3 regions of the Bacillus sp. NS1 genome follow, and region 3 is predicted to be linked to each of the others. Evidence: predicted binding sites of a transcription regulator. Region 3 holds the regulator's gene; each other region holds the start of a gene.
What was found. Region 3 encodes LexA, which represses DNA repair genes until DNA is damaged. Its sites were predicted from a motif close to CGAACATATGTTCG; they were not measured.

Region 1 (9,970 bases), 160 kb from region 3:
CTTTCCACTCTGCATGTACAATCCTCCTTGAAAAACTCTTGTTATATTCGGATTGTACCATGATATGGAATAATCGTAAATAGCACTGTCTTCCTGAGAAAGACAAAAGTATCCGTCTTGAAAAATGGGCGGAATTTTTTTCTGAAACGTTCTAAATCATTTTTGACTTTTGTATATCTGTCATTTATATGCTGAAAATACTATTGGAAGAAAATATCACAACAAATGAAAAACAACCTGTTTGCATGACGCAAACAGGTTGAGAATGCTTTATTTGTTTTTAGCGAGGCTCCACGATTAATTTAATCGCCGTTCTTTCTTCCCCATCGATCTGAATATCTGTAAAAGCCGGAATACAAATCAAATCAACGCCGCTTGGCGCCACAAATCCCCTGGCAATCGCCACGGCTTTTACAGCCTGGTTTAATGCACCCGCTCCAATCGCTTGAATCTCGGCGGCCCCTCGCTCTCTTAACACGCCAGCGAGCGCACCTGCCACTGAATTTGGACTCGATTTTGCTGAAACTTTTAAGATTTCCATTTCTGCTCCCCCTTAGTTTTACAATGGATAAGTGAGTGTTCATTAGAACAATCATTATTAGATGTTGCTATCCAAAAAGCCATCCCCACAATGCTTTTCAAAAATAGCGGGCTACCTTCCATTTTTACTATATTCACTAAGAAGTTGCTATATTCCTGCTTTTCTTTTTAATATTTTTATAAAATAACCCTAAGTTCAATTATTCAAAGAACATGTGATCATCATTGATTACAATACGTTCGATTTTAACGGCTTTTTTCGTTTGATCGTCGATGTCGATGACGACACCGCTCAGCGTTGTTTTCCCTTCAGCGACAGTAAAACGGACTGGAAGATTCGTTTTGAATCGCTTAATAATCGTCTCTCTGTCCATCCCCAGTATACCGTCATATGGGCCAGTCATTCCTACATCAGTAATATATGCCGTCCCCTTCGGCAAAATGCGGTTATCCGCTGTTTGCACGTGTGTATGAGTTCCGACGACAGCTGATGCCCGACCGTCCGTGTACCAGCCGAGTGCAAGCTTTTCACTTGTCGCTTCGGCATGGAAGTCAATAAAAATGTACGGTGTTCTTTTCGAAGCTTCGGCAATCAGTTCATCCGCTTTTAAAAACGGATCATCAAGCGGCGGTAAAAACGTACGTCCTTGCAAATTAATGACGGCAAGCTCTTTTCCGTTTGCCTTCACATACGTGATCCCTTTTCCCGGTGTTCCTTCAGGAAAGTTTGCGGGGCGAACCAAGTTCGGAACGTCATCTATAAAATCGAAAATTTCTTTTTTATCCCATGTGTGGTTCCCCATCGTGATAGCATCTGCGCCGGACTGGATTAAGCTGTGATAAATTTTTTCCGTCAGGCCTTTTCCATGTGCGGCATTTTCACCATTAATAATAGTAAAGTGAGGCTTATATTTTGTTTTTAGCTTTGGTACATATTCTTTTACCATGTCACGGCCCGGTGAACCGACAACATCTCCGATAAATAAAATTCTCATTTTGTAAATCCCTTCTTCTTAAAAATTCCTTGACCGTCAAAAAAATAAAGTGATGCTTAGCGCATCACTTTATTTTGCATACTCTACGGCTCGAGTTTCTCTGATTACTGTCACTTTAATATGACCTGGATAATCGAGCTCGTCCTCAATTCGCTTACGGATATCTCGCGCCAGTCGATGAGCTTCAAGATCATTAATTGAATCCGGCTTCACCATAATACGCACTTCGCGTCCAGCCTGAATAGCAAATGACTTTTCAACACCTTCGTAGGACTCAGAAATTTCCTCGAGCTTTTCAAGTCTTCGAATATAATTCTCGAGCGTCTCACTTCGCGCGCCAGGTCTTGCAGCGGAAAGTGCATCTGCTGCAGCTACCAGCACAGCGATAATGGAAGTCGGCTCTTCATCCCCGTGGTGTGATGCAATACTGTTAATCACGACTGGGTGCTCTTTATATTTGGTCGCAAGCTCTACCCCGATTTCAACGTGGCTTCCTTCTACTTCATGGTCAATTGCTTTCCCGATGTCGTGAAGAAGACCCGCACGTTTAGCAAGCTTTGCGTCTTCTCCAAGCTCCGATGCCATTAGACCGGCCAAAAATGCGACTTCCATGGAATGCTTAAGCACATTTTGACCGTAGCTTGTACGGAACTTTAAGCGGCCGAGGATCTTGATGAGATCTGGGTGGAGGCCGTGAACGCCAACCTCAAATGTCGTTTGCTCACCCATCTCACGAATATAGTCATCGACCTCGCGGCGAGATTTTTCAACCATTTCTTCAATCCGTGCCGGATGAATACGGCCATCCTGAACGAGTTTATCAAGAGCAATCCTTGCTGTCTCACGTCTGATCGGATCAAATCCGGAAAGAATGACAGCTTCAGGCGTATCATCAATAATCAGGTCAATTCCTGTCAGCGTTTCAAGCGTACGAATGTTACGCCCTTCCCGTCCGATGATACGTCCTTTCATCTCATCATTTGGAAGATTGACAACTGATACCGTTGTTTCGGCAACGTGGTCCGCTGCGCAGCGCTGTAAGGCGAGTGAAAGAATGTTTTTCGCTTTCTTATCCGCCTCTTCTTTCGCGCGGTTTTCAGTTTCTTTTGTCATGATGGCGATGTCATGTGAAAGCTCGTTTTCAACCCGCTCAAGAATGATTTGTTTTGCTTCATCACGAGTCAGACTCGAAATTCGTTCCAACTCTGACTGCTGCATACGAATCATCTCATCCACTTTGCTTTCCATCTCTTCAATATGTTGTTGTCGTTCATTCAGAGAATGATCTTTCTTCTCCAACATCGCTTCCCGTTTATCAATTCCCTCATGTTTGCGATCAAGGTTTTCCTCCTTTTGGAGTAAACGGTTTTCTTGTTTTTGAAGCTCATTTCGTCTTTCACGAACTTCCTGTTCAGCATCTATTCGAAGTTTGTGGATTTCATCCTTTGCTTCAAGCAGAGCTTCTTTTTTCAGTGCTTCAGCATCACGCTTTGCATCTTCAAGAATTTGCTCGGCTGCACCGCGTGCGCCCGCAATTTTCGCTTCGGCAATGGTTTTACGAACAAAGTAGCCAACAACTAAACCGAGTAGAATCAGCAAAATGGAGATGAGAACCATCATAATTGGGGTCATACTTTCACCTCCTCTTGCTATGAACTTGGTTGTTGCTTAAATAAGTGTCGGCATGTACATTGTCTAGTTTTCTCAACATACAGAACCTTCACAGGGAATGAGTATTTTCATCGCCCTTGTCAAGTTTAAAATGGTTTAACAATCATGTTAAAAAAACAAATGTTACAACTTCATTGTAAATGTGTCGGAAATACTTGTCAAGCTTGCCATCTTAACGTTTGCCGACCTGCCGTCTTTTAACGTGCCGAACGCAATCCTTCTAAAGAAGATCATCAATCATTCTTGATTCAGAAGCTGGTATATTTTATTGTTCACTTGGCCCAGTTTAGCGTTATTTTGAATGTTTGATAACAAAACAACAATGGTTTGGCCAGATTTGCTAAAGCTATTCAAGATGTTGAAGCCAGGCATGACACCATGGTTTGAATAGCTTCCGGGGGCAACATAAAATCCCATACCGTATGTGGAGCTGCTCCCTGGCGTAAACATCTTTTCGTAGCTTTTTTGCGAATACAGTTTGCCGTCTATCAGCGCTTGGTCAAATTTGTACATATCTATAGCGCTCATGTAAATATCACCGGCTCCATACAGCTGGGATAAATCAGGCATATATGGTGTAATCGCTCTGCTGCCCTTCAGCTTATACCCGACAGCAGGATAAGGTTCTTTATTATAGGTTTTATAAAAGCCCGCATGCGTCATTCCCGCCGGTTTAAAAATATGATTCGTTATGTATTGTTCATAGGATTCACCGCTTACTTCAGCCACAATATAAGCGAGAACAGAATAATTGGAATCTTTATAGTCCCATACGCCCGGCTGACGTTTGATCCCCTGACGTTCTATGTCTTTTATTAAATCGTCCGGAGTGATTGCTCCGTTTCCTTCAATATGTCCGTTTATTCCCGATGTATGTGTAAGCAGATTCTTTAAAGTAATCGTTTGACCGTTAGGGAAATGCGGTAAATATGTACTTACCGGATCACTTGTCTGAAGTTTGCCCTTTTCCTCAAGCTGCAAAATAGCAGTTGCAATCAACGCTTTTTGTGACGAACCGACATAAAAAGATGTCAATGGATTATTTTGAATGTGATGTTTACGGTCTGCATAACCAAAACCTTTACTTGTTACGATTTCTCCATTTCTGACAATCATGGCTGTTCCGCTGAAACCGATCTCTTTTAAATAATTGCTGATTTTTTGATTATGATCGACTGTTTTGATTTGTTCCTCTGTTTTTTTGGCGGTTTTCTTTTTGACTTCTTTTTTCTTGCTGGTGTCTGAAACTGCGGCTTCTTGAGATGGCTCGTTCTCTTCCCTATTTTGATGAAGCGCATTCCACATCGTAAAGCAAATCATCACTGCTAATAGACCAAGCAAAAGTTTGCCTCTTTTATTTAGTTTTCTCCGTCTGCGTTTCGCAGTTCTTCTGCGGGTTGGGCTTGTCATTCATTTTTTCCTCCCAAAATAAATTCCATTTTGCACACGTTTTGTTAGACGAATAAAGCACTAAAAAAGTTGTCAAAAAAAGCAATATTTTTATCATTTTTTACGAAAATACAAAAAGGCTGAGTTGTTCACTCAGCCTTTTGTATCATTTCATACTTATTTTATTTTTATTCTTCAAATTCGAGTTCTTCTTGTGCCTCTCCAGCTTGCTGCTGAACTGCTCCGTGATTATCCAAGCCGTAATGTTCACGAATTTGCTCCTGGATCATCAGCATGATATCTTTATTTTCTTTTAAGAATTGTTTTGCATTTTCACGGCCTTGGCCAAGACGCTCTTCCTCATAAGAGTACCATGAACCGCTTTTTTGCACGATATCAAGTTCAGTTCCAAGGTCAATGATTTCGCCTTCTTTTGAGATGCCTTCTCCGTACATAATGTCAACCTCGGCTGTACGGAACGGCGGAGCCACCTTGTTTTTCACGACTTTGATTTTCGTTTTGTTCCCCATTACGTCGTTGCCTTGTTTCAGCTGTTCAGCACGACGCACTTCGAGACGCACGGAAGAGTAGAATTTCAGCGCACGGCCGCCAGGAGTTGTTTCCGGGTTTCCGAACATAACGCCGACTTTTTCACGAATTTGGTTAATGAAAATCGCGATTGTCTTCGATTTGTTAATGGCCCCTGAAAGCTTACGAAGCGCTTGAGACATTAAGCGTGCTTGTAAACCGACATGCGAATCTCCCATGTCTCCTTCAATTTCTGCTTTCGGAACGAGAGCTGCCACAGAATCGACAACAACAATGTCAACTGCACCGCTTCGAACCAGCGCTTCCGCAATTTCAAGCGCCTGCTCGCCTGTGTCAGGCTGAGACAGTAAAAGCTCTTCGATATTGACTCCGAGCTTTTGCGCGTATACCGGATCTAGCGCATGCTCCGCATCGATAAACGCGGCTTGTCCGCCCTGCTGCTGAACCTCAGCAATCGCATGAAGCGCCACAGTTGTTTTACCTGAGCTTTCAGGGCCATATACTTCAATAATCCGTCCGCGCGGATATCCGCCAATTCCTAGTGCTGTATCAAGAGCGAGGGAGCCGCTTGGGACAGTAGAAATTCTTGTATCTGTCTTTTCTCCCAGTTTCATAATGGAACCTTTACCGAACTGTTTTTCTATTTGTTTAAGAGCCATATCTAAGGCTGCCTGACGATCACTCATTCTATTTTTTCCTCCTTTATGTTACCACTACATATACTATACCCTGTTTGAAGGGATTTGCCAAGAAAAAAGCGAACGCATATTCGGATTTTTTCTTGGCGTGATTTCTATCAAAATATCATAATGTATCAGAGAAATCATGTTTTCTAAGGAGGATAATGTGCTGAAAATATTATTTTTGCTCTAAAAGCTTCAAGATTAAATGGCAGCCGTATTTAGCACCGCGTTTTCTGATTCCCGTTCTGGAGCCCGCAAAGTGAAACTCGTGAACCTCTTCTTTTCCATTTGCTGAAATGCCGATAAACACATGTCCAGGCTCATGCCCTTCTTGAGTATCAGGTCCTGCTACACCGGTAAAGCTGATGCCGATGTCGCTGCCAGTGAGCTTTTGAACACCCTTTGCCAGCTCTGATGCGCACTCCTTGCTGACCGCGCCAAATTGATCTAATGTTTCCTTCTTGACACCAAGCACATTCTGCTTTACGTCGTTTGTATAGCAAACGATGCCGCCGGCAAATAGTTTTGAAGCACCGCCAAGATCCGTCAGCCATTCAGAAAACAGCCCGCCGGTAAAGCTTTCCGCCGCGGAAATCGTAATGCCTTTTTCCCTACATGCTTTAGAAAGCTCCTTTACAAGGGAAGTATCATCGTAGCCATAGAAAAATTCACCGACACGTTCTAAGATAACAGCCTCTGTTTCTTTTAACAGACGCTCAGTTTCCTTTTCGTCAGCATGCTTGGCTGTCAGACGCAGCGTCACCTCTCCATCAGCCGCCAAAGGAGCGATTGTCGGGTTTGTTTGTGCATCAATAATATCTTCCAAATCGGCTTCAAGCTGAGACTCTCCGATACCGAAAAAGCGAAGAACGGTTGACACAATTTTTTCATTTGAACCCATCTTTTTCAGCAGAAGAGGCCTTGCCTCATTTTCAAACATGGGACGCAATTCGCTTGGCGGTCCAGGAAGAAGCATATAAAAGCGCGATTCATGCTCTGTAAGCATTCCCGGTGCCATTCCAAAGTGATTTGCCAGTACGTCGGATCCTTCAATCACAAGCGCCTGTTTTCGGTTATTAGGTGACATCGTGCGTTTTGTTCGTTTGAAATAGTCCTCAATGGATTGGAACGCCTCATCATTTAACACAAGCGGACGTCCTAGCGCATTTGCAATCGTTTCTTTCGTCAGATCATCTTTTGTCGGTCCGAGACCTCCTGAAAAAATAATGAAGTCGGAGCGTTCTTCGGCAATGCGGATGACCTGGTTCAGCCGCTCCGGGTTATCTCCGACTGCTGTATGATAAAATACGTTCACTCCGATTTCAGCGAGCTGTTTGCTGATAAATTGAGCATTTGTATTGGCGATCTGGCCAAGCAACAACTCTGAACCGACTGCAATAATTTCTGCTTTTTTTGGAAATTCCATGACGAAGTCCTTCTTTCTTAGTTAGATGTTTTTAACGCTTCCCAGTTTTTAGCGAAATATTCCCAGCCTGAGACGACAGTAAAGAAGACAGCTACCCACAGCGCTAAGTCAGCGAACGGGAATGACACAAGTTCAAACGGAAGATTATGAAGAAGCAATGCGGAAACCGCAATGATTTGTGCCCAGGTTTTAATTTTACCAAGCATGTTAGCCGCTACGACTTCTCCAGTTCCGGCAAGGACAAGCCTTAAACCTGTCACGGCAAACTCCCGGCTGATAATCACAATGACCATCCAGGCTGGAGCAAGATCAAATTGAACAAGGATAATTAACGCTGCGGATACAAGCAGTTTGTCAGCAAGCGGATCAAGAAATTTTCCGAAGTTTGTTACGAGATTCAGTTTTCGGGCATAATATCCGTCTACCCAGTCTGTTGTGGATGCAATAATAAATAGGATAGCTCCCGCCAAGTGTGCGACCGGGATCGATTCGTCTCCAAATTCGAGCCTGCCCCAGTCAAACGGCGCCAGCATGATAATCATGAAGATCGGGATTAATGCGATTCTAGCTAGTGTGATTTTATTTGGTAAGTTAAACATAAAGCCCCTCCAATTTCATACTCGGACGTGAAGAAAAGTCATCTGGTAATTAAGATGACTTTTCTTCCTTTTTATTTACAATCTTTATGGTTTGTGCCATCACTTTTTTCGGATCAAGTTCATATGAAAGAACCTTACCGTTGATTTTTATTTTCAGATTAGGTGCATATCCGGTGCGGATTTCAACTTGTTTCTGCTCAGTTATGTCTTTTTTATAGGTTTCGTCTTTTTTCAGCGTTCCCTCTTTTAACGAGCTGCTGTTTTCATCGCGCACTCGAATCCAAGAGCTGTCTGATGCTTTTAGTTCAAGCTCGATTTTATCAGCGCCGGACACTTCATAAGTCGTTAATGATCCCTCAGTGCCAGTTGCTTTAATCTCCAGTTTATCACTGTCGCTTTCTTCTTTTTTATCTTCTTTTTCTTTCGTTTCTTTTTTAGTGTCCGTCTCTTTTTGAGAGCTGTTATTTTTTAGCGTTGAATCTTTAGGGATTTCGTACTTGCTTTCACTTTGCGTAATTGATTTTTCAGATGCGGCATTGTTATCATCGCTGTTTTTATGATTCGCAAATTGAATGATCGCGTACACAATCGCAATCACGACAATCACGCCGAGTATGACAAGTATCGTTGGCAGCAGCTCCAGCGCCTTAGATGCTGTCTTTGGCATTTCCTTTTGAAGATTCATGCCGGAGATCTTTTCAGACACATCGTCATGATACGTATTCGGGATATCTTTTTTATGTTCCTCAAACAGCTGATCCGCATCAAGCCCGACAGCTTCCGCGTATTGCTTAATGAATGCCCGGACATAAAACTTTCCCGGAATAATGTCATAGTTCCCTTCCTCCAAGGCGGTTAAGTACCTTTTTTGAATCTTTGTTGCCGCTTGGAGATCATCCAATGACATTGCTTTTTCCTCTCTGGCTTCTTTGAGCCGGATTCCTAGTTCAGTCACAACAAACACCTTCCAATTTTAAAAATCAAAGCTTGAAAACCCGGATTGATCAAACATTTGGGGTTCCTCGGCATGTTCATATGTAATAACCTCATCAGGGTCATTTCTCAGTTCAATAATATAATCAAAGTCATCTAGTGTATACTCTGTATTTTGAACGAATATGTCCGGATGCTCCACCACTTTTGTTGCAGGCAGCCTCATGATTTCTCTGACCAGCTGGAGATGGCGTTCCGACCCTCTTCGTGTTGACACAATTCCGTCAACGATAAAGACATTTTCAGTGCTGTATTCATCGGCAATCAGCTGGCTTCGTATCGTCTGCTTCAGCAAAGTTGATGACACAAAAAGCCACCTTTTGCTTGCACACACGCTGGAGGCTACAATTGATTCTGTTTTCCCGACACGAGGCATACCACGAATTCCGATTAATTTATGGCCTTCTTTTTTGAACAGTTCGGCCATAAAATCGACTAATAAGCCTAGCTCGTCCCGTTCAAAGCGGAACGTTTTCTTGTCATCGGCATCCCTTTGAATATACCGGCCGTGACGTACGGCAAGACGGTCGCGAAGCCTCGGTTCTCTCAGCTTCGTTACTTTAATTGTTTCCATTGTTTTTAAGATTGATTCTAATCGTTTAATTTGATCTATATGGCGGCACCTGAGGAGCATTCCCCTTCTGGAAAGATCGACGCCGTTTATCGTTACGATGTTAATAGAAAGCATCCCAAGAAGAGATGAAATATCCCCGAGCAGTCCGGGGCGGTTCACTTGAATTTCATATTCAAAATACCATTCGAGCTTTGCCAAATGATATACCCCCTTCATTGTGGCAAAATTTTACCTTCCTTTATCATAAAGCATTTTTCTCTAATTAGAAAGAAGAATGTTGCTGTGATGAGGAAAACATAAAAAAAGAGAGGAAAAATCTCCTCTCTTCCTAGTGAGTGCTGTTATTTTCAACAAGCTTAACCATCATATTGGCAATAGCATGCTGTTCATCTTTTGATGCTACGCTCCAAAGATCTGCCAGCACTTTTTCCTGCTCGTTCTTAGATTCCACTTCATTAGCCAAGTAACTGCCGATTTCTGTCGCAAGATCTGTAATAGTATCCTGGCTCATACCTTTATCTTGCGCATAGTTCAGACGGTCGCCAAGGAAG
Region 2 (9,970 bases), on a different contig from region 3:
TGAAAGAAAGCTGCGCTTCAGTGGCCAAGATTTCACGCGCTCTGTTTTGGTTTGTCACCCCAGCGAGCTGTACGCGAATCCGGTTATCTCCTTCAATTTGGATGTTCGGTTCGCTGACACCGAGAACATTGGCCCTGCGGTTCAACGCCTCTACTGTGCTGACCAGAACGTCTTTTGTGATTTTGTCACCTTTTTTTACAGGCTGTACATCATACAGCACCTCAAATCCGCCTTGCAAATCCAATCCTAACGTAATATTGTTCGCGGCAGGCTTCGTAAAGTAGCCCAAGCCCGTGCCGATCAATAAAACGAGAAGGAAAAACGCAATCAAGCGTCCTTTTTTCATTATGTATATCCTCCCTTAAACCTGTGCGAATCAACCTGCTATCTCAGCAGTTCTTCCAATGCTTCCTGGCCTTCTTCACTGCCCAGCCAATTAGACGTTTTAAATGACTCAACAGTTGCATAGTTCATAAATTCGCCAATTTTCACTGATAAAATATCACTCGTCATTTCATAGATGTGCAGTTCCGTTTTCTTTTTCCACTTCTTGCCTGTTAAGTATGACCACAAACTTTCGAGTTCAACATCATCATACCCTAGAATCTTAAACTCTTCCAGTTTGCTGTAAAGAAACGGCCTGACGTGGTCTTTATATAGATCAGCAGGATGCTTCTCCATGAATTCCACGCTCCTTTTTATTGTTTTTCAAGAAGACTTGTCATGCTTGGACGATATATACGCATATCTTTATTGTATATGATTACAGGTAGTTTGAGAAGGCAGGGGGTAAAAATGGCGAAACAGACGTTTTTAAGGGGCACTCTTATTCTGATCGCAGCAGGAATGGTTACAAGAATGCTCGGGTTTGTCAACCGGGTGGTTATCGCCCGTTTTATCGGTGAAGAAGGAGTCGGGCTTTACATGATGGCGGCGCCTACCTTCTTCTTGGCCACTACATTAACTCAATTCGGTCTGCCGGTCGCGATCAGCAAGCTTGTCGCTGAAGCCAGCGCGCGCGGAGATCATCAAAAAACAAAAAATATTTTAGTCATGTCTCTTACCATCACAGGAGTGCTCAGCCTGATCTTTACACCGCTGTTTCTGTTTTTCGCCCCGGTTATGGCTGAAACGATGCTGACAGATAAGAGAACACTGTACCCGCTCCTGGCCATTACGCCGGTTGTGCCGATTATCGCTATATCAAGTGTGCTGAGGGGATACTTTCAAGGAAAACAGAATATGAACCCGCTTGCTGTGTCCCAGGTTCTTGAGCAGGTCGTCCGCATTTCACTCGTCGCTCTCTGTACAACGATTTTTCTCCCTTACGGAATTGAATATGCCGCAGCGGGGGCAATGCTATCCTCAGTCGCAGGGGAGCTGGCGTCACTCCTGTATTTATTTGTTTGTTTTAAATATAAAAAGACAATTAAAATCAGAAAGCACTTTTTCCAATCGATTAAAAACGGAAAACAAACATTTTCCCAATTAATGAGTGTGTCCCTTCCAACGACCGGGAGCCGCTTTATTGGCAACCTTTCTTGGTTTTTCGAGCCGATTGTCGTCGCTCAAAGCCTTGCTATCGCCGGTGTAGCGACAGTTGCCGCCACAAAGCAATACGGGGAGCTGACCGGCTTTGCCATGACGCTGCTGACTCTGCCCAGCTTTATTACATATTCTTTGTCGACCGCGCTTGTTCCTGCGATCAGTGAAGGAATGGAGCAGAAAAAACTGCAGGTGGTGGAATACCGCTTGGAACAGGCCATGCGTCTTTGCCTGCTCAGCGGAGGCATTTCAGTTGTCATTTTATTTGTATTTGCGGATGAGCTGATGAGGGTGATGTACGGTTCCTCTGGCGCAGCTGTATTCATAAAAGTGATGGCCCCGTTTTTTCTGCTTTATTATTTCCAAGGCCCTCTTCAAGCTGTGCTGCAGGCGCTTAATTTAGCGGGGGCTGCGATGATGAACAGCTTAATCGGAGCACTTGTTAAAACAGGCCTTATTTTCGTCCTTGCCACCAGACCGTCTCTTGGCATTATGGGGGCGGCATTAGCCATTGTGACAGGCATGGTGCTCGTTACGCTTTTGCACGCGGCAACCGTAAGCAAGGTGCTGCCGATCAGTATCAAAATCAAGGAGTACGCGCTCAGCTTTGCTGTTATAGTAATTTGCGGATTCATCAGCTCCGCCATCAAACAATATGTAAGCTTTGGATCGTCCGAGGCTGTGAATGTCGCTGGATGGATTACGATAAGTACTGCCATCTATATCATCCTCCTGCTCGCTTTCCGTTTAATTAAAAAAGATGAGCTTCGCCGCATTCCTATTATCGGACGTCTGATCGTCCGCTAAAGGTCACGTGCGGTGCCCATCTTTCTCATCAATAAATAACTCATCGTCAGTAAACGAACAAAATGAAATGTCTGAAGGATTCGCATATCCGTGTTTTTTTAATTTTTCAAGCAGCCAATGTTTGTCTTTGCCGATTCTGGACAGGTTTTCTGTTTGAATAGATCCGTCTATGATAAGCGGCATTTCGAGCTGCCGGTGCTCTCCGTTGTTTTCTTTCTTTACAACAGTCAGTTTGCCTGACGGCTCTAAAATGGCAAATGAAACATCAGCTACTCTGTCGATATTATTTTCTCTGAGCTGAACCATTAAATCATCAAAATTATAACGCTGTGATTTCATGGCGTCTTCGTCAATTTTCCCATATTTAATAATAATGGTCGGCTTTCCGTCAAGAAGCTGGCGGACTTTTCGGTTTTTTAAAGAAAAGTATGCGAAAGTCACTTGGATGATCATTAATACAAGCATTGGCAAAATGGTGTGGAATAGATGATCATCTACGTTTTCTATTGCTAAAACAGCAATTTCAGCCATCATGATAAAGACAACGAGATCTAAAATACTAAGCTCCCCGATCTCCCGTTTGCCCATGAAACGAAAAATGATCAATATCACAAAATACAATATGATTGTGCGAAACGTAATAGTGAGAAGCTCTTCCATCATGCACCTCCAACTCATCATAGGATGCAACAAAACGAACAATTTATGTAACGAAAACCTAACGTATTTCATAAAGCTTTTACGTCTAATTCATAGGATAGGGGAATACATTTTTACAAAGACGAGCCATCAGCATGTCTGGCGGCTTGGTTCAAAAAGAACAGAAGCCTTTTAATATAGGCAGAGAGGAGACATTCATGGAGGAAACAAAACAAGTTGGAAAAGGCATTCTTTACGGCTTAATCGCCATATTCTCAGCCATGCTCCTGACGAGTTTAGCCGTTTCTCTTTTACTGACGGCAACCTCGCTGGAAGAGTCATCATTCAACTGGCTGATCACAGCTGTATCATTTCTATCTTTATTCATCGGCGGGTTCATTTCTGGCGGGAAAGGGAAGGAAAGAGGCTGGATGATCGGGGCATTGACTGCCTTAAGCTTTTCTCTGATTATTTTATTGTTTCAGTATTTAGGATTCGGAAAGACATTTACAGCGGAGCAGCTGCTCTTTCATCTTGGATTTTTAGGGGTGTGCATGCTTGGCGGGATTTTCGGCGTGAACCTGAGGGGAAACAGGTCTTCCACATAAAAAAGAGCGGGTTCACCCGCTCTTTTTTGTTTGCTATGTATAGCTCCTGCTGTTATTCAGCAGCAGAAACTTCTCTGATCGCACGGCGGTCGAATGTAAGACGTGTGTTTTCACCAGTCTTAATTACGACTTTGCTTTCGTCGATAGAGTCAACAGTACCGTGCAATCCCCCGATTGTCACTACTGAATCGCCTTTTTTCAGTTCCTCCTGCATTCGGCGTACTGCCTTTTGCTGTTTTTGCTGAGGACGAATCAGCAAGAAGTATAGGACCGCAAACATTAAAATAATAGGAACCAATGTACCTAAAGTGCCAGTCATCATTTTCACCCCTTTCTGTAAGCCTGTTATTTATTTTTATTTAGAAGCTTTTCGCATTTGGCTTGTTGTAGCCGTAACGCTCAAAGAACTCTTCTCGGAAATCACCCAGACGATCCTCGCGAATAGCCTGTCTTACCTGCTCCATTAAGTGTAACAGAAAATGAAGGTTATGGTAAGTTGTTAATCGAAGGCCAAATGTTTCATTGCAGCGGATCAAGTGTCTGATATACGCGCGAGTGTAGTTTTTACATGTATAGCAATCACACTCTTTATCAATCGGACGGAAGTCTCTTTCAAATTTCGCATTTTTCATATTGAGACGGCCTTCAGCTGTAAACACTGTGCCGTTTCTTGCAATCCGGGTCGGCAGTACACAGTCAAACATGTCGACCCCGCGGATCGCTCCGTCAATCAGCGCGTCCGGAGAACCGACGCCCATCAGATATCTCGGTTTATCCTTCGGCAAAAGCGGTGTTGTAAACTCTAGTACACGGTTCATGACATCCTTCGGTTCACCGACAGATAATCCGCCTATAGCATATCCCGGAAAATCAAGGGAAATCAAGTCCTTCGCACTTTGCGTGCGCAGATCTTCATATTCTCCGCCTTGTACAATGCCAAACAGCCCTTGTTCATCCTGACGGTTGTGGGCATTCAGGCAGCGTTCCGCCCAGCGGCTTGTCCGTTCTACTGACCGCTTCATATAATCGTACTCTGCCGGATATGGCGGGCATTCGTCAAATGCCATCATAATATCAGAGCCGAGTGCGTTTTGGATCTCCATCGCTTTTTCCGGAGATAAAAACAGCTTGTCTCCATTTAAGTGATTGCGGAAATGAACGCCCTCTTCCTCTATATTACGAAACTTGCTTAGAGAAAAGACCTGAAAACCGCCTGAATCTGTTAAAATCGCGCGGTCCCAGTTCATAAATTTATGGAGCCCGCCCGCTTCTTTGACAATATCGTGACCCGGACGGAGCCATAGGTGATAAGTGTTGCTTAAAATGATGCCCGCATCCATTGCTTTCAGTTCTTCAGGTGACATTGTTTTGACTGTCGCCAGTGTGCCGACCGGCATAAAAACTGGTGTGTCAAAGGAGCCGTGAGGAGTATGCACTTTTCCCAGCCGCGCCCCTGTTTGTTTGCATTCTTTTATAAATTCATAGCGTATTGGTTGTTCAGCCACTTTTGGTGAGGCCTCCTGTTCTTAAATTATAGAATCAGCATCGCGTCTCCGAAGCTGAAGAAACGGTATTCCTCTTCCACTGCATGATGATAAGCGCGCAGAACGTTTTCTCTTCCCGCAAGCGCACTGACCAGCATAATCAATGACGATTTCGGCAAATGGAAGTTTGTGATCATTCCGTCAATGGCTTTAAATTCATAGCCCGGATAAATAAAAATAGATGTCCAGCCGCTTGATGCTTTAAATTTCCCGTCATGTTCCCCGGCAATCGTTTCAAGCGTGCGTGTCGATGTCGTGCCGACAGAAATAATCCGGCCGCCATTTTCCCTTACTTTGTTTAAGGCTGCAGCTGTTTCTTCTGACATTTGATAAAACTCTGCATGCATATTATGCTCTTCAACATCATCGGCACTCACAGGGCGAAACGTTCCAAGGCCTACGTGCAGAGTGATGAACTCAATCTGCACACCTTTGTCTTTCAATTGCTGCAAGATTTCTTCAGTGAAGTGAAGGCCAGCAGTAGGCGCGGCCGCAGAGCCGATTTCTTTAGAATACACGGTCTGGTAGCGCTCTCTGTCATCAAGCTGTTCTTTAATATATGGCGGGAGCGGCATCTCTCCAAGGGATTCCAGCACTTCGTAAAAAATACCGTCATACTGGAACTCCATTTTTCTGCCGCCATGCTCAAGTTCTTCCGTGCAGACAGCCTTCAATCTTCCGTCTCCAAATGTCACAACGGTTCCTTTTTTTACCCGTTTCGCCGGTTTGGCAAGTGTTTCCCACCTGTCACCAGCTTCCTGTTTCAGCAAAAGCAATTCCACTTTCGCGCCGGTATCCTCTTTTGTGCCGAATAGCCGCGCAGGCAGCACGCGGGTATTGTTTAGTACAAGACAATCTCCTTCTTTAAAGAAGCTGATAATGTGTTTAAACGAGCTGTCAGTCAGCTCTCCTGTATGTTTATCAAGCACCATCAGCCTTGAAGCATCACGCTGCTCCAACGGCACTTGTGCAATTAAACGTTCCGGTAGTTCAAAATCAAATAAATCGACTTTCATGAGATTTCACCTTTATTCTAGTCTTTTGTTATTTCATTCTTCCGAAAAGATTAAGCAAAATTGATAATACCACACTTATGATGATACAAGTGACAACCGGGAAGAAAAATGTAACATTCCCTCTTTTCACAAAAATATCTCCCGGCATCTTGCCGACAAAATGCAACACTGCTCCGATGATAAGCAAAACAGCACCAAGAATCATAATGATCTTAGGGAATTCAGTCATACCGGGGAGCCTCCATTTGGAAATGATGATAAACGGCCGGTGTCACGATCCTTCCCCGCGGCGTTCTTTGGATAAATCCGATTTGCAGGAGGTACGGTTCGTACACGTCCTCAATCGTATGCGGTTCTTCGCCGATCGTGGCTGAAATGGTATCAAGACCCACCGGGCCGCCGTTAAATTTTTCGATCATGCCCATCAGCAGCTTGTGATCAATATGATCCAAACCGAGACGGTCAACCTGCAGCCGCTCCAGCGCATCCTGCGAAATCTCTTCCGTGATCCGGCTGTCACCCAGCACCTGGGCGAAATCCCGGACCCTTCTCAGCAGGCGGTTCGCTACGCGGGGCGTCCCTCTCGATCTCCTCGCGATTTCGAGAGCAGACGGTTTATCGATTTCAACCTCGAATACATCAGCAGTTCTTGTGACAATGTCCGCCAGCTCTTCTTGCGTATAGTACTCAAGGCGCGACATTACGCCGAATCGATCTCTTAACGGCGCCGTCAAAAGCCCTACCCTTGTCGTGGCGCCTACCAGCGTAAAAGGCGGAAGATCAAGCCGGACCGAGCGGGCAGAAGGGCCTTTCCCAATCACTATATCCAGACAAAAGTCTTCCATTGCAGGATAAAGCACCTCTTCAATCGATCTGTGCAGTCTATGTATTTCATCAATAAATAACACATCTCCCGGCTCAAGCGCTGTTAATATGGCAGCCAAATCACCGGGTCTTTCAATCGCAGGCCCAGATGTCGTACGCAATTCAACTCCCATTTCATTGGCAACGATGGAAGCAAGCGTCGTTTTTCCAAGTCCGGGCGGCCCGTACAGAAGAACATGATCAAGCGTCTCCTGTCTCATTTTTGCCGCATCTATAAACACGCGCAAATTTTCTTTCACCTTATGCTGACCGATATACTGCGCCAAATTTTGCGGCCTCAGGCTTTGCTCTATCACTGATTCATGGTTGTCTGCTTCACTTGAGACGAGCCGTTCATCCATGAACATCACCTTACTTCAATAGTTTTTGTAATGCTTTTTTCACGTATTGGTCTGTTGTCAGCCCAATATCTTCTTTCAGGTGAGGAAGCACCTTTTTGATTTCTTTTTCAGCATATCCAAGAACCCTGAGGGCCTCAAGCGCTTCTTCGAGGGCCGTTTCTGCTGTTTGCTTTTCAAGCCTTTCTTCATGATTAAACAGATTTTCAATCATTTCAGGCACAACATCAGCGAGCTTTCCTTTTAAGTCAAGAATAATCTGACGTGCGGTTTTCTTTCCTACACCAGGAAACTTGACCAAAAAGGCTTCATCCTCATTTTCAATCGCTTGGATTACCGCTCCCGGATCACCCGAGCCCAAGATGGCGAGTGCGCCTTTCGGACCGATACCGGTCACGTTTAACAGTTTTGTAAAGAGCGCCTTCTCCTCTCTTGTTGAAAAACCGTAGAGCGAAAAAGCATCCTCTCTAATATGATGGTACGTAAAAATCGTTTCTTGGTTTCTCTCCTTATATATAAACGGATTCGGCGTGAAAATCTGATATCCAATGCCGCCGTTCTCTATCACAATATATTGGGGAGATACATAATCAATCGTCCCTTTAACAAATTCAATCACGCAATTCACCTCTTTGACTGTTCTTCATTGTACCATAAAAACAGCCAAAGTCTTATAGAAAAGTTAACATACGTTCGCTTCTCTCTCATTCTTCCACGAAAAAAAAGACATGAATACATGTCTTCAATCAGCGGACGTTACCCGCTGTATGTCTTTATGTGTTCTATGACATCCTCAAACTCCGCTTTTGTCCGAAATGGAATGCCTTTCAGCAGATTTTTTTGCATATGGCTTTCCAGCCTTTCTAGATCAATTTGAAAAAAAGACTGAATCGGTTCGGAAGCTGACTCAGGCCGGCCGTGAAAAGTGGAAATCACTCCATTATCCGATACACCGATATAACCGTTCACCTTACTGAGCGGAGAAATATCGTCCATTTGCTTTCGGAAGAGCACATATCCCTTTTTTTGTTCGACAAGCGTCCAGCCGGCATAAGTTGCCCAAAAATCATCCATAGAAAGCACTTTTTCACGTTTATGCTCAATGCTGACATCGCCGTCCAAATACACCTTCTCAAGCTGCACATGCACCTGCAGCGGTTCATAGTGCTCCACTTCCGCCCCAAGCGCGCGGGGAGAAGCAACTATCAGAAAAGCTGCGGCTGAGCAAAGAATGCCCAGCAAAAGATACGCCGTGCTAAATCGTTTCACCCTCTACACCTCTTTGCACACGTTTATGACTAGTTTGACCAAAGAGGCTACAGCTTAACCGTTCTCTCGAAATTTGTTTGCACGTTTTCTCTGACAAGCCGTTCCTCCGTATACACATCAGCGCTTTTCTCAGAAATGGTCAAGAATTGTGTCAGAAAAGCGCTGAAAAAATACAATGCCGCAAAGATCCATATGACACCGCCTGCACCGAGCGGTCCAATGAAAAGACTTACGATGCCCGGCGCGATAAACGCACATAAACCAGATCCCAGATTCAACACTGACATGGCAGCGCCTTTATTATCAGGTGCAAGCGTTGGCAAAAGCGCGCTTAATGGCACGTAGCCAGCCAATGCAGCACCGTAACAGCAGGCGATAATCATCAGCACCCAATACTGATGCCCGATCAACTGAGGCGTGTAGTAAAGCGCCAGCGTAAAAATACCGCACCCGACACCGCCAAACCACATCACGGTAGTGCGCCAGCCCAGTTTATCTCCGACTGCGCCAAAAATGATATTAAACACAATATTAACAAAAAACAGCGTCCCCCATATTTGCAGCCATTCCGAAACGGAATACCCGTAACGCGCTAGATAGGTCGGGAGAAAAATGGCAAATCCGAATTGTCCTAAGGCATTAATCGTCTTGACAACTCCGCCAATGCCGACTTTAGGATTTTCAAACATAATTGTAAACGCCTTCGACAGTTCTTTCCATTTTGGCTGATCTTGTTTTTGTACCTGTGTAAATTTATCTTTGTTAAAAAATAGGGCGAGGAGTCCGCCTGCTGCTACAAACAGTAAAGCGCTCCAAAGCGTATTGATTTCTCCAAAGGCCGGAACCGCATAGCTGGAATAGAACGGACCGAGCACGCTAAGGCCGCAGGTAAACATAAACCAAAACCAGCCGACGGCCTTTCCAAGAAGCTTTTGAGAGGTGCTGTATGACACCCACACAAGAAAAGAGTACGCAAACAGCGGATATCCCAAGCCTCTAAGTGCATAGCTGCCTAAGAGAGCCGGATAATGCATATGAGGAATCGCCCAGCCGATAAAAGCGACTGAACCGAGGATAAATGCAAGCAAGCCGACAGTCATCGTTTTTCTCGGCCCCCAAGTTTGGACAAACGTGCCTGAAAGCCAAGCCGAAATGGTGACAGCAATGCCGTATATGGTAAAAAGCGATGCGGATTGCTGCATGCTGAGACCATGATCAACGAGAAAAGGAGACAGCCAGCCTTGTTCGAGCCCGTCTCCAATCATAAAGATGACAACGCCAATATAACCCCAAACCATGTGAGAAGGAATTCCGATTTT
Region 3 (9,970 bases):
AGAATGATTTTTTTCGGTGAAACGGGCTTGTCAGAGGACTTTATTCTGACCACCATCACAGCTACAGCCATTAACACAGCAATAATCGATGAAACTATAATCATCATACTTATCATTCCTTTGTTTCTAGGAGTGTTGATACTATATACTATACTCCAAAACAATAAAAAAAACCATTTTGAAAAGAAATGACGTTAATATCCCATAACGCGGCTGACAGCTTCCAACACTTTTGTTTCCTCGAACGGCTTGACAATAAAGTCCTTTGCCCCCAGCTCAATCGCTTCCGTTACAATTCTTTGCTGGCGCATGGCGGTGCACATGATGACCTTCGCTTTAGGATCAAAGGTTAAGATATCACGTAGCGCCTTAATGCCGTTTTTCACTGGCATTGTAATATCCATTGTCACGATGTCTGGCCGCAGTTTTTTATACAGTTCCGCTGCTTGCTCACCGTCTGCCGCTTCGCCTGCGATTATGTAATTTGCCTCTTCCAAGATCTCTCTGATTTTCACCCTCATGAACTTGGCGTCGTCTACAACTAAAACTCTTGTCATATTCCCCTCCAACAATCGATTTCCACATATAATAGTCTTATTGTACCAAAAACAAAAGGACTAATAGTAGTACGAAAGTAATTTACCGTCAAAAACCAGTAAATCCTCCAAAAAGATCTGACAGCAAAATAATAATCAGGCTCATCCAATTAAAGAATAACAACACACCGATCACAATCATCAAAACGCCGCCTGCTTTCATGATCAAAAGCTGGTTCTTTCTTATCCACTTCAGCTTTGTGATGAAGAAAGACAATAATAGAAACGGGACAGCAAAACCAAGTACATATAACATCATGTACGGCACCGCTGAGCCTGGATTTGTGCTTGCAAGTGTGATCACAGCAGCCAATATCGGACCTGTACATGGCGTCCATCCCGCCGCAAATGCCATTCCGATTAAGACGGAGCCTAAAAATCCGCTTGGTTTATGTTTAAAATGGATTCTCCGCTCTTTCATCATGGCCTCAGGCCGGAACACACCAAGCGTAATGAAACCGAACAAAATAATAAGCAATGCGCCAATTTGCCGAATCGCATCGTGATAATCCCTAAACAGGCTGCCAATAAAAGATGTTCCATAGCCTAAAGCGATAAAAATGACTGAAAAGCCAAGCAAAAAACATAAAGTATGAAACAAGCTTCTTTTCTGCAGCAACAGCTTTTCTGTTTTCACATCATCCATACTGACTCCTGTAATATATGACAAGAAAGCTGGGTAGAGCGGCAGGCAGCAAGGCGAAATAAAGGATAAAAATCCCGCCCCGAATGTCAAAAAGTAATTCACGTCTCCCATGTCATCATCCCTTCATGATTTGACATTCCTTCAAGTTATGACAAAATCATTTCATTTTTTTAACACTTTCACTTGAAGGATTTCTATTTTCAAAAAAAACTTATATAATTTAATTTGACATTGAGATATTGTACTCCTTCTCATTTGAAAATTAGTATAAATATGGATATAATATAAACATTCACTTTGAAGATCTAATGTATGAAAGGATACATCCCTGTGATTAGAGAGCATCTATTAAATGAAATTGAAAAAAAAAGAGCAGAGCTGCTGCAAATTGTCATGGCGAACGGAATGACATCTCATATTACGATAGAGCTCAGTCAGGAGCTTGACCATCTTCTCATACAATATCAAAAGCAGCGCCTTCGAGCAGTAGCGGGTGATGAATGATTGCAAAATAAAAAACCCGTATAAGGGTTTTTTATTTTATAACCATGTTTCTCTATATCATAATCTTTACGTATTATTTCGTTTGATTATTCATGGCTTTCATCATTTGATTGATTTTCTTTTGAGAAGGTTTCATTCCCATTTGCATCATCATCATGCGTAACATTTGTTCATTAATAGGCGGATTCTTTTTAAGATAGCTCATCATATATTTACGAGCAATAAAAAACCCGAGTGCAACACCTATGAGCAATGCAACAACGCCCACTAGGATGCCAACCCATAAAGTCATTTTATTTCCTCCTTCATGTTGTCTAGTTTAAAGTGTACTAAACCAAAAGCTATTATACAACATTTACATCTCTTTTTCTTCGGTTTTAGACAAAATTTCTTTCTTTCACCGGATTTAGCCATCCATAACGCTTCGAATTGAAATCCATAGCCAGAAAGCAAGGGCTTACTTTTCTCAATACTTCAAAGAAAATCGTTTCTGCCTCGTAATCCCCCGAAGCCACTATTTCTATCATATGCTCCTTCATCATAAGCGTAGCGTGGCCTTTTGCTTTCGGCAAAGCTAATCTATAAATATAATCCAGTTGTCTGTAATCCGTATTGTTTAAATTCATTTTTAATCGCTGATGCATATGTAAAATCGGGATTGGCTGTGTAATATATTGAATCTGTTTCTCTGTCATTTGATACTGCTGCTTTGTCAGGCTTGTCCAATGATAGTCTTGAAACAGCTCAAACATAACCGATTCCCGCCCGAAATAGTGATTAGCAAACTCCTCTTTTATCAGGTGCGTATAGTAGTGACGTTCCATCTTTTCATCCCCTTTTCCAGCAGCATTTCATTTGCTCTCTATTATACAAAAGAAGAAAAGAAAGAATTGTCTATTACTGTTAAACAGCCAATACTATTTTTGTCGGATAAACAAGAAAAAGAGGATGATTTGACTCATCCTCTTTAAAAGACTCTTACTTATTGATTAATGCTTTAACTCGGTTCACTACGTTTGGAACTGAGAAGCCGTATTCATTGATGACGGTTTCACCAGGAGCAGATGCACCGAATCGGTCTATGCCGAGCACGTCTCCTTCAAGCCCTGTGTATTTGCCCCATCCAAATGATGCGCCCATCTCAATCGCAAGACGTTTTTTCACCTCTGCAGGAAGAACAGAGTTTTTGTATTCATCAGATTGTTTATCGAAACGGTCCATTGAAGGCATGCTGACAACAGAAACATCAATATTTTCTTTAGCCAATTCAGCCTGTGCTTCAATCGCAAGACCTACTTCAGAGCCAGAAGCGATAAGAAGAGCGTCAGGTGTTTCGTTTTTAGATTTAGAAACGACATATGCACCTTTTTCTACTCCTGCCAATGCTTCTTCAGCTGTTTGATCGATCGTAGGAAGGTTTTGGCGTGTCAATACTAACGCTGTTGGCTGATCAGTGCTTTGCACTGCAAGCTTCCATGCTGCCGCTGTCTCATTGCCGTCTGCAGGACGCATCAAGGAAAGATTAGGCATCGCACGGAGTGAAGCAAGCTGCTCAACAGGCTCGTGAGTCGGGCCGTCTTCACCTACAGCAATACTGTCATGTGTGAAGACATAAGTGACAGGAAGACCCATTAATGCTGCAAGGCGAATCGCCGGACGCAGGTAATCAGAGAAGACAAAGAAAGTTCCGCCGAATACACGAAGTCCGCCATGAAGCGCCATACCATTTAAGGCTGCACCCATTGCAAATTCACGAACACCAAACCAGAAGTTTTTGCCTGAGTAATCAACCGCTGTAAAATCACCGGCATTTTTAATTGTCGTTTTGTTTGATCCCGCTAGGTCAGCAGATCCTCCGACAAAGAAAGGAATTTTTTTCGCAAGGCCGTTGAGAACTTCACCAGAAGATGCACGTGATGCCAGGCTGCTTCCTTTTTCATAAACAGGAACCTCTTGATCCCAGTCCTTCGGAAGCTCTCCTTTGATTGCAAGCTCAAGCTGTTCAGCAAGTTCAGGATAAACTTCTTTATATTTAGCGAATTGGGCTTTCCATTCCTGTTCCTTTTTCTCGCCTGATTCTTTAACCGCTGAAGCGAAATGCTCATATACTTCTGACGGAACGTAGAAATCTTCTTCATACGTCCACGCGTAAGCTTCTTTTGTTAACTTGCTTTCCTCTTTACCAAGCGGAGCACCGTGAACACCAGATGTGCCGGCACGGTTAGGTGAACCGAATCCGATTGTCGTTTTCACTTCAATTAATGTAGGTTTCTTTTCATTTTGGCGTGCTTTTTCGATAGCCGCTGTTAATTCTTCAATATTGTTTCCATCCTCAACATAAAGAACTTCCCAATTCATTGCTTCAAATCGCTGTTTCACGTTTTCAGAGAATGAACGGTCGAGATCTCCATCGAGAGAGATGTCATTAGAATCGTATAATACGATCAGACGGCCAAGCTGAAGATGGCCTGCGAGTGAAGCGGCTTCAGAAGAAATACCTTCCATTAAATCACCATCACCGCAAATACTGTATGTATAATGATCGACTACGTTAAATGAATCACGGTTGTAAGTTTCAGCTAAATGGCGTTCAGCGATAGCCATTCCGACTGCCATGGCAATTCCTTGGCCAAGCGGACCTGTTGTCGCATCAACACCGGCAGTATGTCCGAATTCCGGATGTCCAGGTGTTTTGCTGCCCCACTGGCGGAATCCCTTAAGATCTTCGATGCTAAGATCAAACCCGCTTAAATGAAGCATGCTGTATAAAAGTGCTGATCCGTGTCCAGCAGATAAAACAAAACGGTCACGGTTAAACCAGCCAGGGTTTGCTGGACTTACGTTCATAAATTTTGTCCACAGCGTGTATGCCATTGGAGCGGCCCCCATTGGCATCCCTGGGTGACCAGAATTTGCTTTTTCAATAGCGTCTATTGACAGTGTGCGAATGGTAGCAACTGATTTCTTTTCAATTGTATCCATAAAAATCCCCTTCCTTATGTGTTGTACCCTTACATCATAAATGTCTGACGACTTTTTCTCAACTGTTTCAGCTTAAATTTGAGAGAAACTTGTTGAATTTTGTCACATAAGAGTTTTGCTTATAGTATATGCAAAAGAGGAATACGATATTTCCGTATTCCTCTTATATTAGTGAAGTTTGTTATTTCTTTGTTCTTTTTTTAGCTTTTCTGGTGTTACATCATTGCCTTCAGGGTCAATGATTTTCACACTTTTTAATGTGTTTTTCATAGAAGAGCGAAAACCTTTCAGGTACTCTTGACGAAGCTTTTGCTGTTCGGCTTTTTCTTCTTCAGTCATAACGCCAGCTTTAGCTTTCGCAGCAAGTTCATTAATTCTGGCAATTTTTGCGTTTGAAATCATGTTAAACTCCTTTATTGCATTTTGTCTATATAGTACTAGATCAAAAAGAGTTTTACAACTGATTCACTCGGCTGTCTCGTCATTCTCTATGTATTCCTGAAACCGCCGGTGGACGGTCGCTTTAGACACATCATAGCCAAACCCTCTTAGCGTAGCCGCGATTTCTGCGAACGTCAGTTTATTCGCTCTTAGACGGACGATCTCTGAGATTGGGACCTCTATTCTATCCTTTCCGCTGTTTTCATGTTGATTTTTCAGGTTTTTTTGCGGTTTAAAACCATTTTTTACTGCACGCTTCATTCCCCGCTTGATTTTCATGTTGTGAATTTTCCGCTGGTATTCCTCCACAATGCTGACGATCTCCAGCACCATCGAGTCAGCCTCCGATAGCTCCAGCTCACCTCTGTGAGCCGTTGTATAGACCTTCACACCTTCTCTGTAGATACAATGAAGCAATGCGATTTTTGCATTTCCCCGCCCGAGCCTTGTCTCATCCTGAACCAAAATGACATCAATTCCAGAATTTTTGATCTCATCAAGCAGTTCAAATACACCGTCCCGATCCATTTCGTATCCGCTGGCTTTTTCAGAAATCACTTTGAGGACTTCCATGCCGTTCTCGGCTGCAATGGCCGTAAGCTCCTCCTCCTGCCGCTTTAATGAAGTCTCCTGCTGTTCTTTATTTGTGCTTACGCGGGCATAAATGAGTGCTTTCATTTTTTCTATCTTTCCTCTCTATCTTACAGTTGCCAATTCATATGCATCCTGATGCTTCTTTTTCAACGGAATCACCAACTCATCTCCCGGCTGGATATCAGACGTCTGAAGATGATTGTTATCAGCTACCCATTCAATAAAATCATTTTTGTTTATCTTTTTTGTATCTGCTACCTGATCAGCAATTGACCAAAGTGTGTCGCCCTGCTGGACTTCTATTTTAACATACTGATTAAGCTCCTGACCGCTGCTTGTATATGATAGCAAAAGGATAACCGCGCTCAAAATCACTGTGAACAGACCGACAAAAATAATAGATTCTTTACTCATGATCATAACCTCCAACAGGAATGTTTGTTCGCTTTTTTATAATTTCAGTATATACGAACAAATGTTTCTGTCAATTGTTTTTTTCGAACCTATGTTTGTACTGTAAGGAAAATCATGCTATAATCTACTTAAAATCGACGTTTTGAGGTGCGAAAAATGACGAAGCTATCAAAAAGGCAACTTGATATCCTCCGTTTTATTAAAGCAGAGGTTAAATCAAAAGGATATCCGCCTTCCGTGAGAGAAATCGGAGAGGCTGTCGGGCTTGCGTCCAGCTCAACTGTACACGGCCATTTGGCCCGTTTGGAAACAAAAGGGCTGATCAGACGGGATCCGACAAAACCTAGAGCAATAGAAATACTTGATGAAGAAGTAGACATTCCGCAAAGCCAGGTCGTAAATGTACCAGTCATTGGGAAAGTCACGGCGGGATCTCCTATTACAGCAGTAGAAAATATTGAAGAATATTTTCCTCTTCCTGACCGTATGGTTCCTCCTGACGAGCACGTGTTTATGCTGGAGATTATGGGAGACAGTATGATTGAAGCTGGTATTTTCGATAAGGATTATGTCATCGTTAAACAGCAAAATACAGCGAACAACGGGGAAATTGTAGTGGCGATGACAGAAGATGATGAAGCTACGGTAAAACGTTTCTATAAAGAGGATACTCACATTCGCTTACAGCCTGAAAACCCAACGATGGAACCTATCATCTTGCAGAATGTCAGCATTCTAGGGAAAGTGATTGGCGTGTTCAGAACCGTCCATTAACCTATTGATCTATCAGATGCATGAAAAACCCCCTCTTCCTTTACGGAGAGGGGGTTTATTGTACGAAAAAAGCAGGCTCGCCCTGACTTTTGGGTGCGAGCCTGAATAGGAGGAAAAAGAACATCATGTTTACACCATAATTATCCACTAAATAATTGTTGAAGTCAAGAAATTTTCTTTCCTTCAGGAAACTTTTATCATAATAATGTCCGTTTAAAACATTAGACGTTATCTCCTTAAAAATGTTTCATTTTCTTAGGTCGTGGAATGATGCTGCTTCATGTTTATGTAAGGAGCGCGGCAATTGAGTTTTAATGAAAATTTAGTACATTGTATAGTTGGTTCAACATTTTCCAAAAAAACAGCTCACTTCTCTTGATCAACGTGAGCTTCAATTAAAATGAAACATATTGTATACCATAACTGCCCTTTACCCGAACACTTGTGCAGTTTTCTGAATGTTCTTCTGCAAATATACGGTAACGGTGAAATGAATCGATAGCAACCTTATCCTGAGCACTAAAATCAAACCAGCTGCCGCTGAATTGCCTCGTACTCAGTGTTGTATATTCTCCCATAAGCCCCATCCACTGAAGTTTAACCTCAACTGAACAAGTATTGGCTCCCAATATCGTAAACTGATAGCCTAAAAAATAGTCGATCGCCGGAACATCACTGATATTTTCCAGAACAAACGTTTTTGTGCTGTCATTTAAAATAAAGTCTGTTGTGTAATCAAAATCTAAAGCTGACGCATGGGTACTGCTAATGCTAAAAAAACAAATCAAAACTGTTGTTAAGCCTAGGATTTATATTTTCAATCACATCCCTCCCTTTACCATATTTTAACCATACATGATTTTTATGTATGTGTTCTGTGTAGTAGCAAGAGGTCGTCTCAATCATAAAAATTCATATGCGTTTTTTGCTGTTTATAATACCGAAGCCTGTCTTGAAGGGTTCCGGTATGAAATTCAAATTTATGGCCGTCAGGGTCGGTAAAATAAATTGATTTTCGATCGCGTTCATCTCGTTCTCTGCCAGGCAGAATATTAACATGAAGCCTTTTTAATTTTGCTGACATTTCCGCAAACTCATGATCTTCAATAGTAAAAGCAATATGTGTATAAGACGCCTTAATGTCATTTCTCGGAATGTCAGGTTCTTCATTAAGCGCAAGCCAGATGCCATTTAAATCAAAATATGCTGTTGTTCTTCCCTTTACCAGAAGCTTTGCATCAAACACTTTTTGATAAAAATCAATTGATGTATCCAGATGAGAAACTGAAAATAACAAGTGATTGATTCCTTTTATCTTCACAAATCATCCCCTCCTTGAAAGCTGATCATTCATTTGTACGACTTTTTCCCAAGAAAGTTTCATCCAGCCAGAAAAAAATACCAGTGTAAACAAAATCGGATTGTTTAAAATAATGACTGTACAGCGATGGCCTTTTATGGATTCGATTTGAATAATTTGTTTACTGCCAAGGGTTTTCTTCAAAAATAACAATTTAGGTGGTCAAATGAAACATATCATTGCTCTTGCTTCAAAGGTTGCTTTTACTCTCGCCCTTTTATATGTGATTTTGGACAGATTCTATCACGCGCCCTTTTTAAGTGTGATGTTTATTGCACTTTTCTTAGGTTTTGTTTCCTATCTATCCGGTGACATACTCGTCCTTCCCAGAACAAACAATATTACAGCTTCATTGGCTGACTTTGGACTTTCATTCGTTATTCTTTGGGTCTTTGTTTTAACCCAAACAAGAAACGGTTTCTCACCATTTTCAGCTGCTCTGCTTTCCGCTGCCTGTCTAACTGTTTTTGAATACTTTTTTCATCGGTATTTGCTAAAAAATGTGCTGGATGAAACCTTCCGAAATGAACTGTCAGTCAGAGATAACATGCTGCAGTATCAAATAGAAGCCTCAGACGAGCTATTTCCTGACGTTACGAAAGAGCAGCATGAGGAATAGGAGGCTTAGTGCCTCCTATTTTTCAGTAGCTATTATTGATAAAACGGGACATTACCTCAGTAAAATCATAAAACCTTTCATTTTGAGTAACAGATCTGCTTTTTAAAGAAAAAATGCCGAACAAAGATCTTCTAAAACCTGTGCTCATTTCTAACTGGATGCTCAAACCTGTTTTTGATTTATTTGCAATGTTATTCGGACTTACACCTGCATGCGGATGGTCTGTACTGAGCAATACAGCTGGAAAACCCTCATTTTGCAGTTTTTCAACTAAATCTGCCGCTCTTATGCGATCTGTACCGCCGACTTCGATCTGCTGATCTTCTTCTGCATACCCATGCAATGAAATGACATATTCATGACTTCCTGTCATCTTCAGAGCCCAAGGCTCATCAAAATGCGTGCTTGTAATATGAAGCACTGAGTTTCCTGAAGATTTTAAGCCTTCAAATAAATACATTGAGTACTCTTTGCTGAGCTCTCTTGCTATTTCACTTGTCCCGCCTTCAATACCTCCTCCGTGAATCGCTAAAATAAGGACAGGGCTGCCGGCTTCCTTCGTAACAATGCCGTAATCAGAAGGGTCTTCATTGTTTTTTAATTCCTCAAAATTCTGATATACATCTTCAGCATATATTGAAGAAATCGGAGTAAATACCATAAAAACAAACAATAATTTTACAATATTAAGAGTTGATGGAAAACGTTTGGCTATGTTACAATCAACATGCTTCAAGGAATGGAGCAAACGGCGGAGCAGGGATACTTTGGCCGGTTTCATCTACTCCGCCTCTAAGTCCATATCAACAGGATGTCGGTTTCTTTGAGGCTTTAGCACGAATTTCTCGTCCTCCTTGTTAAATTTTTGTTAAATTCACAATATTATATACCATTAGCCCGGGCGCTGTTCTTCCCATTTCTGAATTTATGAAAAGTAAGTTGGAACCACCTTCCTTTTTCCCTATTCTCATATCAAACAAAAAAACGCACCTGCCCTTTGGCCTGTGCATTTTTATTTTCTTTTCATTCTTCTTTTCTTT

Region 1: a site for LexA is predicted at 5,903-5,916, ahead of recA (recombinase RecA). Genes of this name have one in related genera too.
Region 2: a site for LexA is predicted at 8,065-8,078, ahead of ruvA (Holliday junction branch migration protein RuvA). Genes of this name have one in related genera too.

The regions. Positions count from the first base shown of each region.
Region 1 covers NZ_JBZAZF010000002.1:793,652-803,621, reverse strand. Annotated here, with positions in the region: gene tdh (L-threonine 3-dehydrogenase) at 1-15, opposite strand, end outside; gene spoVS (stage V sporulation protein SpoVS) at 281-541, opposite strand; gene ymdB (2',3'-cyclic-nucleotide 2'-phosphodiesterase) at 741-1,535, opposite strand; gene rny (ribonuclease Y) at 1,605-3,167, opposite strand; gene AC4CV5_RS09630 (serine hydrolase domain-containing protein) at 3,444-4,616, opposite strand; gene recA (recombinase RecA) at 4,784-5,830, opposite strand; gene AC4CV5_RS09620 (competence/damage-inducible protein A) at 6,003-7,253, opposite strand; gene pgsA (CDP-diacylglycerol--glycerol-3-phosphate 3-phosphatidyltransferase) at 7,271-7,852, opposite strand; gene rodZ (cell shape determination protein RodZ) at 7,902-8,807, opposite strand; gene AC4CV5_RS09605 (DUF3388 domain-containing protein) at 8,826-9,617, opposite strand; gene AC4CV5_RS09600 (DUF3243 domain-containing protein) at 9,748-9,970, opposite strand, start outside.
Region 2 covers NZ_JBZAZF010000003.1:336,843-346,812, reverse strand. Annotated here, with positions in the region: gene secDF (protein translocase subunit SecDF) at 1-346, opposite strand, end outside; gene comN (post-transcriptional regulator ComN) at 385-681, opposite strand; gene spoVB (stage V sporulation protein B) at 796-2,352, shown strand; gene AC4CV5_RS12140 (DUF421 domain-containing protein) at 2,356-3,012, opposite strand; gene AC4CV5_RS12135 (TIGR04086 family membrane protein) at 3,210-3,599, shown strand; gene yajC (preprotein translocase subunit YajC) at 3,652-3,918, opposite strand; gene tgt (tRNA guanosine(34) transglycosylase Tgt) at 3,959-5,104, opposite strand; gene queA (tRNA preQ1(34) S-adenosylmethionine ribosyltransferase-isomerase QueA) at 5,131-6,159, opposite strand; gene AC4CV5_RS12115 (DUF2905 domain-containing protein) at 6,188-6,388, opposite strand; gene ruvB (Holliday junction branch migration DNA helicase RuvB) at 6,381-7,385, opposite strand; gene ruvA (Holliday junction branch migration protein RuvA) at 7,396-8,001, opposite strand; gene bofC (sporulation cell-cell signaling protein BofC) at 8,139-8,651, opposite strand; gene AC4CV5_RS12095 (MFS transporter) at 8,699-9,970, opposite strand, start outside.
Region 3 covers NZ_JBZAZF010000002.1:952,988-962,957, reverse strand. Annotated here, with positions in the region: gene AC4CV5_RS10210 (CcdC family protein) at 1-116, opposite strand, end outside; gene AC4CV5_RS10205 (response regulator) at 195-557, opposite strand; gene ccdA (cytochrome c-type biogenesis protein CcdA) at 646-1,353, opposite strand; gene ynzD (aspartyl-phosphate phosphatase YnzD) at 1,573-1,746, shown strand; gene AC4CV5_RS10190 (YneF family protein) at 1,820-2,038, opposite strand; gene sirA (sporulation inhibitor of replication protein SirA) at 2,124-2,570, opposite strand; gene tkt (transketolase) at 2,725-4,728, opposite strand; gene AC4CV5_RS10175 (DUF896 domain-containing protein) at 4,897-5,130, opposite strand; gene AC4CV5_RS10170 (YneB family resolvase-like protein) at 5,194-5,847, opposite strand; gene yneA (cell division suppressor protein YneA) at 5,866-6,183, opposite strand; gene lexA (transcriptional repressor LexA) at 6,334-6,951, shown strand; gene AC4CV5_RS10155 (hypothetical protein) at 7,347-7,739, opposite strand; gene fosM (FosM family fosfomycin resistance protein) at 7,850-8,272, opposite strand; gene AC4CV5_RS10145 (YndM family protein) at 8,478-8,930, shown strand; gene pghL (gamma-polyglutamate hydrolase PghL) at 8,953-9,711, opposite strand; gene AC4CV5_RS10135 (hypothetical protein) at 9,943-9,970, opposite strand, start outside.